Regions from separate parts of the Leptolyngbya sp. NIES-2104 genome, predicted to be linked through region 2. Evidence: riboswitches for the same ligand, from Rfam matches in the RefSeq annotation. Region 2 holds a riboswitch; each other region holds the start of a gene.

Region 1 (3,386 bases), on a different contig from region 2:
AACTAGCGCAATCATGAGAACTACGATCGCGAATCCAAATTTCTGCACAGGAGCGATCGGGCGCAATCGATTCTGATAAGCATAAACATCCAAGTGATGATGCAATTACTTCTGCTCCCGTTTCTCAGTTCTGCCTCGATAGCGCCCAATCACAAAGCCAATGACACCCGCCCCTAATGCGGCTTGTGAAGCAAACAATAGACTTTCGACTTCTGTACTTGGCGGTTCAAAGAATGGTTTAAACCAAGGCTCATATCCCGGTTTAAGTTCCCCGATCGCAGTTTCAGCCTGACCATCTGATCCACTAAATTCCCCTTTAACAAACAAGAGCGGAAAAACTGCTAGAACAATCACCGCGATCGCTAATCCCCAATTTTGCAGCTTTGACGATTTCATGATTGCTCCTGCTTGAGTAGATTCAAAGTTTCCAAATCTTCCCGTCCGTAAGATTGCAGCCAATTCCACACCAGAACGGTGAGCAATCCTTCACTAATTGCCAGTGGCACCTGAGTCACCGCAAAAATTCCCGCAAACTTGAGAAATGCAGCGACGAACCCCCCTTGTGCGGCTGGAAACGCCAACGCTAACTGAATCGAGGTCGTGACGTAAGTAAGCAAATTTTCCAAAGCTGACGCACAAAAGATCGCGACTTTTTGATGTCCAGTTTGCAGAATCAAATGATAGACCCCGTACGCCACGAAAGGACCTACGATCGCCATCGAAAACGCATTCGCTCCTAATGTGGTCAGTCCACCATGCGCGAGTAACAATGCCTGAAACAGCAGCACGAGTCCACCCAACACCGACATCACCGACGGACCAAACAAAATCGCACCTAATCCAGTTCCAGTCGGATGCGAACAACTCCCCGTCACCGATGGAATTTTCAGCGCCGATAACACAAAGGTAAAGGCACCCGCTAACGCCAGTAGCGGTTTAAGTTGGGGATTTTGTCGCGTGATGCGTGTCAGCGATCGTACTCCCACGACAAAAAATGGAATCGACACAACCCACCAAAAAATCGCCCACTCGACCGGTAGAAACCCTTCCATGATGTGCATCGCATGGGCAGGAGTGGGAGAACCGATAATCAAATAAGAACTTAGCCCTACGATTGCAGTAAGGCGCAATAATTTATGATGTTTCACTGAGTCTGTACCTCGCAGACGGTTTGATAATCAATCAGCATGGCACGCTGAGCGGCTTCGGCGGGCATTCTGGCTCAGAGAAGTAATCTCATCACAGTTGCGGGACAGCGGTAGCTTTGCACTACTCTTTCCCCGTTACCTCTAGCGACTGCTTCCCGCTAGAACCGATGCAAACCTCAGCGTACCACCGTTGAGCATTTTGCTCAATCTAACCGTTACTCACTGCAACATCGTTTCAATCCGGTTGATCCTCGCTCTTTTGTGGGGCACGTCCAAATAGATGCGTGAGGCTAGCAAATCGATCGCGAATTTCATCGCTCAACAAATCAGAGCGATATCGCCACCCCCAGTTTCCTTCTGCTTTTCCAGGTGCATTCATTCGGGCATCTGTTCGCAGTCCCATCAAATCTTGCAGAGGAACGATCGATAAGACGGCAACTGAACTCATTACCAATCTGATCAAATCCCAATGAATACCTTGATCACTAATGCAACCGAGATAGTTCCACAATTGACCCCGCTCATAGTCTGAAAGGCTCTCATACCATCCGATCGTCGTATCGTTATCGTGGGTTCCCGTGTAGACAAGACAGTTACGCGGATAGTTAAAAGGGAGATAGGGATTGCCCGGATCAGACCCAAATGCAAAGTGAACAATCTTCATCCCAGGAAACTCAAATTTATCTCTGAGTGCTTCAACCTCTGGAGTGATCACGCCTAAATCTTCTGCAAGGATCGGTAGCTTTCCGAGCTTACGATCGAGCACCTCAAAAAACAAATCCCCTGGAGCTTCAATCCAGTTACCGTAAATCGCGGTTTCTTCACCTTGCGGCACTGCCCAGTAAGCCTGAAAGCCTCGGAAATGGTCAATCCGAATCCAATCGACTAAATCGAGCATTGCTTCAAAGCGTTGTATCCACCATTTGAAGTCGGTCTTTTCGAGATAGTCCCAATCATAGATAGGATTGCCCCAAAGTTGCCCAGTCGCACTAAAGTAATCGGGTGGAACACCTGCCATCAGTTCAGGATGTCCGGTTTCAGGATCAAGTCTGAAGTTCTGAGAATTAGCCCACACGTCTGCACTATCATGAGCGACATAAATCGGAATGTCCCCAATGATTTGAATCCCATTTTCGTTTGCATGTTGTTTGAGCTTCATCCATTGGCAGAAGAACTCATACTGTAGAAATTTTTGATAGTTAATCTCATCTTGTAAGCGGGCTTGGGCTTTCTCGATCGCATTCGGCTTAAACTGCATGATTTCTGGTTCCCAGTCATACCAGCTTTTACCGCCGTTCTCATCTTTTAGCGCCATAAACAGCGCATAGTCTTCGAGCCAGAATGCTTTCCCAGTGCAAAACTCAGCAAATTCTCGCTGCTCAGACGGTTGATGTTTGAACGCCTCATACGCTTTTCGCCACAGCGGAACTTTGGTTGCATACACGCGATCGTAGTCCACCCCGTTTTCCCAAAAGTCCGGTAGATTGTAGAAATCGGATTCTTCTAGCAAACCGCGATCGCGCAATGTCTCTAAGCTAATGAGCAGCGGATTGCCTGCCATTGACGAATACGACGCATACGGCGAATTTCCATAGCCTGTAGGACCGAGTGGTAAAACTTGCCAATACTGCTGACCACTGTGCACCAAGAACTCGATAAACCGATGAGCTTCGGCTCCGAGTTCACCAATCCCAAATCGACCGGGAAAACAGGTAGGATGCAGCAAAACGCCGCTCGATCGCTTCAAAGACATAGAATAAACACGAGGAAAAGGCTTTTGGAACTGTAACACAAGACCGAAAAAGCCAATCTCTGCCGAAAGAAGAATCAAGATTCGTTCACACAATTTTTTATGGCTCATCGCAATCCTGCTCCGACGGTTGACATCATTATCGAACTCGTCGATCGACCCCACCGCCCGATCGTGCTGATCGAACGCCTCAATCCCCCCCACGGCTGGGCAATTCCCGGCGGATTCATCGATTACGGCAATTCAGCCGAAAAAACAGCACAGCTTGAGGCGCAGGAAGAAACCGGACTCGAAATCGACCTGGTTGACCTGCTGGGTGTGTATTCTGATCCGAACCGGGATCAGCGCCAACACACGATGAGTATCACCTATATTGCAACCGCGATCGGTGAACCCAAAGCTGGAGACGATGCGAAAAATGTTCGAGTTATCGACATTTGGCAGATCCCGAAGAATTTATGTTTTGATCACGATCGCATTTTGCACGA
Region 2 (3,386 bases):
GTCGTCCTTGATCCCGAACCAAAATCGCATCAGTACGAGGGCTGTAGTACTTCTTTAACAGTTTTTTATAGTAGACTGCTCTCGCAACGATCGTCGGATAGGTCAGCGGATGCCTGAAGTTGTGAATGTAGTCAACGGATTCAAACTGCGATTCGAGCGTTGGAATCCAGTGATGGGTGTAAACGCCAAAATCTTTCTCCCGCTTGGGGTCATAGATAGATACACAGGCAATTTTCATATTTCATCAGAGTAAAATTCTGTTTGAATTAGGCGTAACCTGCACTCACATCCCATAAATTAAGACTGTAATTCAGATCGCTCAGTTCAATCGAGAAGCTTACTTCTATCGTTTCACTCGAAGATGAAATCAGGATGAAATATTGATTCCGGCTGGTTAAAACTTAAATGATTCGCGTGAAACCCTACTGAGGTAGCAATTACCACAAAGATTACTGTATCCAGTTCGCTACGGTTTGAATCAATAACCAAGCGTTTAATCCGGCAATTAGAATTGCAACTGCCCAGGCTGTAACTTTAAGCCAACGCGGATTGACAAACTCGCCCATTAGTTTGCGATCGCTGGTAAACATCACCAGCGGAATCACCGCAAACGATAGCTGTAAACTGAGAATGACTTGGCTAAAAACTAATAATCCGCCAGTACTCTGTTCACCGAAAAAGACGATCGCGATCAAAGCTGGAATAATCGCAATCAAGCGAGTGGCTAAACGGCGTACCCACGGTGGCAGCTTGATTTGTAGAAAGCCTTCCATCACGATCTGACCCGCCAGCGTTGCAGTCAAAGTCGAACTTTGTCCAGAAGCCAGTAATGCAACCCCAAAAATAGCACTCGCAGCACTGACCCCTAATAACGGTGAAAGAAGTTGGTAGGCATCTTGAATTTCTGCAACATCCTGATTTCCAGAACTGTGAAAGGTTGCGGCAGCAACAATCAAAATCGCGCTATTGATGAACAACGCAAACGAAAGGGCAACGGTTGAATCAATGGTTCCAAACTTAATGGCTTCCCAACGCTTCTTTGGAGTCGATTGCCAATTGCGGGTTTGAACGATCGAAGAATGAAGATACAAATTGTGTGGCATTACCGTAGCGCCAAGAATCCCGACCGCTAAATAAAGCATTTGAGGATTCCGCAGAATTTCACGATTTGGCATATAGCCTTGTAAGATTCCACCGACATCAGGACGAGAAAACAGAATTTCTGCACCGAAGCAAATCCCAACGGTTGCAACTAATAGAATAATTAACCCTTCCACATATCGAAAGCCTTTGCCTTGTAGGAAGAGCAGCGCCAAAACATCGAATGCCGTGATACATACGCCCCAAAGCAAAGGCAATCCAAATAGAAGTTGAAGCGCGATCGCACTTCCAAGCAATTCGGCTAAATCGCAGGCCGCGATCGCAATCTCACACAACACCCAGAGAACAAAGCTGATTCGAGGAGAAAAGTAGTCTCGACACGCTTGAGCTAAATCCTTTCCCGTTGCGACTCCTAACCGCACACAAAGCGATTGCAGCAAAATCGCCATCAAGTTTGAGAGTAAAACGACGCTCAACAGCGTGTAGCCAAATTTTGAACCGCCTGCGATGTCAGTTGCCCAGTTGCCAGGGTCCATATAGCCAACGGAAACGAGATACCCTGGTCCCGCAAAGGCTAATAATTTACGCCAAAAACCTTTAGCGTTTGGAACTGGAATGCTGCGATGCACCTCTGGCAAACTAGGGCGATGTTCAGAAAGTGACATAAATTGAGCCTTTCATTTTTCTTTCATTTTTTAACAGTACCATCTCAAGTCAAAGCCTTTCATTTTTCTTTCATTTTTTAACGGCACTGCTTGAAAATATAAGTACAGCGCGATCGAGTTTCATGCTTCTAAAGAGTTGAATGATGGAGATGGCGGCTTGCCCTTTGAGAGAGATAGGAGCGATCGCAATCGTCCACCGTAAAAATGGTTAAAAAAGCGAGGCGATCGTCAAAAACGCGGTAAAGTGACAAACACGATCGGTTCTGATGGGAAGCAGCCGTCAGAAGTAAAGGGGAAAGTTTGGTGCAAGTCCAACGCTGTCCCGCAACTGTAAGTCAATTTCAGATTGATCAGCCAGGATGCCCGCCGATTTCTCAAGGTTCCTATTCATCTGCGAGGTACAGAATGATTACTCGATCGAATCCGTCTTTTTCTCAACAAGCTGTTCGTTTCACGCTTTCTACGCCCGTACAATCGACGCTTTACGTTTCGCTCTGTGCTTTAATTCTCTGGACGATTTACTTTACGACTTATCCAGCGGCTCACGACAAGGTACATTCGCTTCGACATCACACGTTGATGGTTTCTTGTCACTAATAACACTTGTGAGGTCGTAATGCCAAAATTAAAGCTTTCTGCGTTCATTAGCGCGATCTGCCTAATGAGTTTGATGTTCTATGGAGTGATGGGATTTTCTCAAACTCCACGATCGACGATTCGCCTCACGACTGATCCGCCACTCAATCAACTCGTTCCATTTGAGGCAGAAGCAGAGATCAACGAACCGCCTGCACGTCTGACGCTTGAAGCGGTTGATGCAGCGGGGCAACCTTTGACCAATGCCAAAATCCGCGTACAGATTCTCACACCGTCTAAAACTCCCTGGTTTACAACCGACTTCCCGATCGTGGAAGGCACAAAGCTACTCGACATTGATGCGATCTCGCCTCAAGGCAAATTGCAGCTTCAGCAGACCTTTCCAATTCGCGGAACTTACCAATTATTGGTCGATGTGACTCCACAAAGCACCAATGCTTTCACCCCTTTTCAGCAAACTCTAACGCTCTCGATTCCTGAGAACTGGATTAAGTACCGGAATTTCGCGATTTTAGCTGCTGTCTTACTTGCAGTTGGCTTAGTCGGTGGCTGGATTATCGGTGGACGGCAATCGATTCAGCCTGGAGAAATTGCGCCACAGCGAGTTCGATTATTGCTGAGTGGAGCGGTGATAGTTGCGATCGCAGCGCTTCTATATGTCAACGTCAGCGCAGAAATGGCTCAGTCCGAGATGTCGATGCCAATGTCACACATGACTGAATCTGCCCCGAAATCAGATGCTCCAGCCGTCAAACAAGTTCAAGGACTTGAGATGCGATTAACTGGAGACAAAAGCGCGATCGTCGGTCAGCCTGCTCGATTGCAAGTGAATGTCATTGATGCTCAAACTAAGCAGCCTGTCTCAGATGTAAAGCTAAAGGTGACAGCAACTCAACTTGAAAATAACTGGATTGCTTTTGCTTATGAAGGGCGAACTGCTGGACAATTTAGCTGGCAGCAGCAATTTTTTGATGGTGCGCCGCACAAAGTCGAGGTGGAAATTTCCCCTAGTTCTGATGCGGT
Region 3 (3,386 bases), on a different contig from region 2:
TGAATTCTAGAGTTTTAAAGCAAGAAGCAAACGCGCTTCACAAAGCAGTTTCGCCGCTGTTGGCATTGGATGCTCGATTTGCAGAAGTGATAGTGCGGGATTTGGCTCGACTCGTTCAACAGTGTGCGCGGAGTCGTGGAACGGTACGACCGCCGGAATTGCTTGCGTTTCTCGTGGTGTATGCGCTGATCAAGCAAGATGCAGAAAAATTAAACGCAGCCATTCATCTTTGGGAAACTCCGGAGCGATCGAAATATGAAAAGATCACGCTGCAAATTATTTTAGACTTGACTCAGGATCAGTCTGAAACGTTTTTATTACCTTCGATCGTCAATCGATTCGATGAAGAGAAGGGAACGAATTATTTAGGTACAGTAATTAATGCCGTTTATAAATTTGCTCAAGCGATCGTTAAATCTGATGGCTCAGTAGATCTACAAGATTTAGAAACACTTTCGCAGATTTGGCAACGACTTCATACTTATCAAAAACTAGAAAATTATCAATCAGGATTCGCTTCAATTCCAGGAATAGAATCGACTGAAAGCCCTGAACAAATTTTAGAAGAGGCACTTTCTGAATTGAATGATTTGATTGGACTGGAAAATATTAAAGAAGAAGTGAAAACGCTGGCGAATTTTCTCAAAGTGCAAAAGATTCGAGTCGATCGCGGTTTAGCAAAAACTTCTGTTTCACTTCATGCGGTGTTTTGTGGACCTCCAGGAACCGGAAAAACAACGGTTGCGCGATTGATGAGCCGAATTTTTCACGGACTCGAATTTCTAAATAAAGGTCATTTAATCGAAACCGATCGCTCAGGGATGGTGGCGGGATATGTCGGACAAACTGCGAAGAAGGTCGATGATTTGGTCGATTCTGCGCTTGATGGAGTTCTCTTTATCGATGAAGCCTATGCGCTAGTTCCAGGAGAATCAGGACGAGATTTTGGGCAAGAAGCGATCGATGTTTTGCTCAAACGCATGGAAGATTATCGCGATCGCTTAGTCGTAATCGTGGCAGGATATACCGATGAAATGGCAACCTTTATCGAGTCGAATCCAGGTTTAGAATCGCGGTTTAATCGATATTTTTATTTTAATGACTATAAGCCTGAAGAATTACTCGCAATTTTAGAAAAAATGTGCGGTAAAAGCCACTTTAAGTTATCGAATGACGCACGAGAAAAACTACGATCAATCTTTGAAGATCTGTACGTCAATCGAGATAAAAACTTTGGAAATGCAAGACTTGTACGGAATTTATTTGAGCGAATGATCGAACGTCAGGCGAATCGATTGGCTGTGTTAAATTCACTCAGTGATGAGACATTGACAACGCTTTTACCTGAAGATATCCCGGCTCAAGTCGGCAGTCGATACGCGGGTCAGCGTCGATCGTAGAAAGAGATTTGAAAGTTCTTTCGCTTCGATTGTCTCCCGCCCTGAAATGAATTTCGGGCTAACCGACGAAAGTCTACTGAAGTAGACTAAGAGCGAATTTCAGGGCGGGACGTTGCGACAAACGAAGACGGCTCGAACATCTCTAACTGTCACGTTTCTTAAGAAAGGTTTGTCGATCGAAACGGGTGGCAATCGAGTGTGATATGCTGCATGGGCTAAGGATTGGGGAAGTCCGGTGCGAATCCGGTACTGTGGCGCAACTGTGATGAGCGGCGATCGTTCGAGTCAGAATGCCAACCTGAGCAAGTCGATGAGATTCTCTGCGATCCACGGAGATGAGGCGTATTCATGAGTTGGTTGGCGGCATCAAATCCTTGTCCTGGTTTATTCTACGGGACACCTGCACAAGATGGAACTTTGATTCGGATTCGGGTTCCGGGTGGAATCTTGAATCGAAAACAAGCGATCGCAATTTTAGAACTGAGCGATCGCTGGCAGACTTCAAACATTCAAGTCACCAATCGGGCAAATCTTCAATTCCGCGCAGTGCGATCGATTCCGACTTCTGAAGCTTATACAATGCTGCAATCGGTCGGACTGGCGGCAAAAGATCCTGAGTTGGATCATTTGCGAAATATAATGACAAGCCCGACCGCAGGCATTGATCCAAGCGAATTGATCGATGTGCGATCGATTGTTCAAGCGATCGATGATTACATTCAGAACACACCAGAACTGATTGGATTACCTCCAAAGTTTAGTATCGGGATTGATGGCGGCGGCACAGTTGGAATTGGGGCAAGATCTGGATCTCAATGGCAGCATCGATACAATGAAATTCAGCTTTCGGCAATCAGCCGCGATCGATTCAAGCTCACACTCGGCAGCAATCGACAGTTTTATGAAACGAACGTAGAAACATCTGATTGTTTAGGTGCGATCGCAGCTTTATCACACGCTTATTTAGAGTATGTTCAACAGTCGCATAAGAAAAAACCTCGAATGCGCGATTTGTTGAAAGAATGGGGAATTGAAGGCTTTTTGAATCGGGTTCCTTTTGAATTTAACCCTTCAAATACTTCAATTTCAGAGGCACAATCACAGCATTTAGGAATTCAACCTCAGAAACAATCTGAACGTTCTTACATTGGAATTGCATTAAAGCTGGGGTGGATGTCGATCGCGCAACTCAAAGGATTGATTCAACTAGCAGAAACTTACGGTTCAGGGGAACTTAGGCTTACTCCTTGGCAGTCTATTTTGCTTCCCGACATTCCAACCATACAAGCTGCAAAAGTTTTGAGCGAAATCAAAGCATTAGAGCTATCGACTGATCCGATTGATTCAGCGATCGTAGCTTGTGCTGGAAAACCAGGATGTGCAGCTTCAGAAACACACACTCAAATTCACGCCCTTGAACTTATGAAGCTTCTAGAACATCCCATGAACATTCATATCACAGGTTGTAATAAAGGATGTGCTCAACCGAGTCCCGCAGAGCTTACCTTACTTGGAACGACCATTCAAGGAACTGAAGCTTATTCAATCTATGCAGGCGATCGCTTATTAACAGATCAGCCGATTCCAGCTACAGAGATTTCCTCGATCGCACATCTTATTAACACGCGGCATGATTGACTATATTCGCAACGGCGACGACATCTATCGCAAATCCTTTTCGATCATTCGTGCAGAAGCAAACCTCGATCGCTTACCTGCGGATTTAGCTCATGTCACAGTGCGCCTCATTCACGCTTGCGGCATGACTGATTTAGCTAACGATATCGAAGCGTCTCCGAATGCCGTTCAAGCAGGAAGACAAGCCCTCGAAAAAGGAACTTCAATTCTCTGCGATGCTCAAATGGTCGCGAATGGCGTAACTCGAAAACGTTTGCCTGTGGATAATTCGGTCATTTGTACTTTGAATGATCCAACCGTTCCAGAGCTTGCAAAAACAATCGACAATACCCGATCAGCCGCTGCTCT

What was found. A riboswitch is a leader RNA that binds a small molecule or an ion and turns the genes downstream of it on or off. The one in region 2 is predicted to bind cobalamin.
Region 1: it holds a riboswitch for cobalamin, as region 2 does, so the genes downstream of both, NIES2104_RS06715 (energy-coupling factor ABC transporter permease) here and NIES2104_RS27355 (CbtB-domain containing protein) in region 2, are expected to answer to the same signal.
Region 3: it holds a riboswitch for cobalamin, as region 2 does, so the genes downstream of both, cobG (precorrin-3B synthase) here and NIES2104_RS27355 (CbtB-domain containing protein) in region 2, are expected to answer to the same signal.

The regions. Positions count from the first base shown of each region.
Region 1 is NZ_BBWW01000001.1:1,466,799-1,470,184, forward strand. Features, by position in the region: gene cbiQ (cobalt ECF transporter T component CbiQ) at 1-105, opposite strand, end outside; gene NIES2104_RS06710 (energy-coupling factor ABC transporter substrate-binding protein) at 106-396, opposite strand; gene NIES2104_RS06715 (energy-coupling factor ABC transporter permease) at 393-1,148, opposite strand; cobalamin riboswitch at 1,190-1,332, opposite strand; gene malQ (4-alpha-glucanotransferase) at 1,384-3,009, opposite strand; gene NIES2104_RS06725 (NUDIX hydrolase) at 3,001-3,386, shown strand, end outside.
Region 2 is NZ_BBWW01000002.1:1,574-4,959, reverse strand. Features, by position in the region: gene NIES2104_RS27365 (glycosyltransferase family 4 protein) at 1-238, opposite strand, end outside; gene NIES2104_RS27360 (Nramp family divalent metal transporter) at 450-1,766, opposite strand; cobalamin riboswitch at 2,008-2,152, shown strand; gene NIES2104_RS27355 (CbtB-domain containing protein) at 2,172-2,363, shown strand; gene NIES2104_RS27350 (hypothetical protein) at 2,383-3,386, shown strand, end outside.
Region 3 is NZ_BBWW01000001.1:4,427,561-4,430,946, forward strand. Features, by position in the region: gene NIES2104_RS33550 (AAA family ATPase) at 1-1,400, shown strand, start outside; cobalamin riboswitch at 1,578-1,717, shown strand; gene cobG (precorrin-3B synthase) at 1,749-3,038, shown strand; gene NIES2104_RS21130 (precorrin-8X methylmutase) at 3,031-3,386, shown strand, end outside.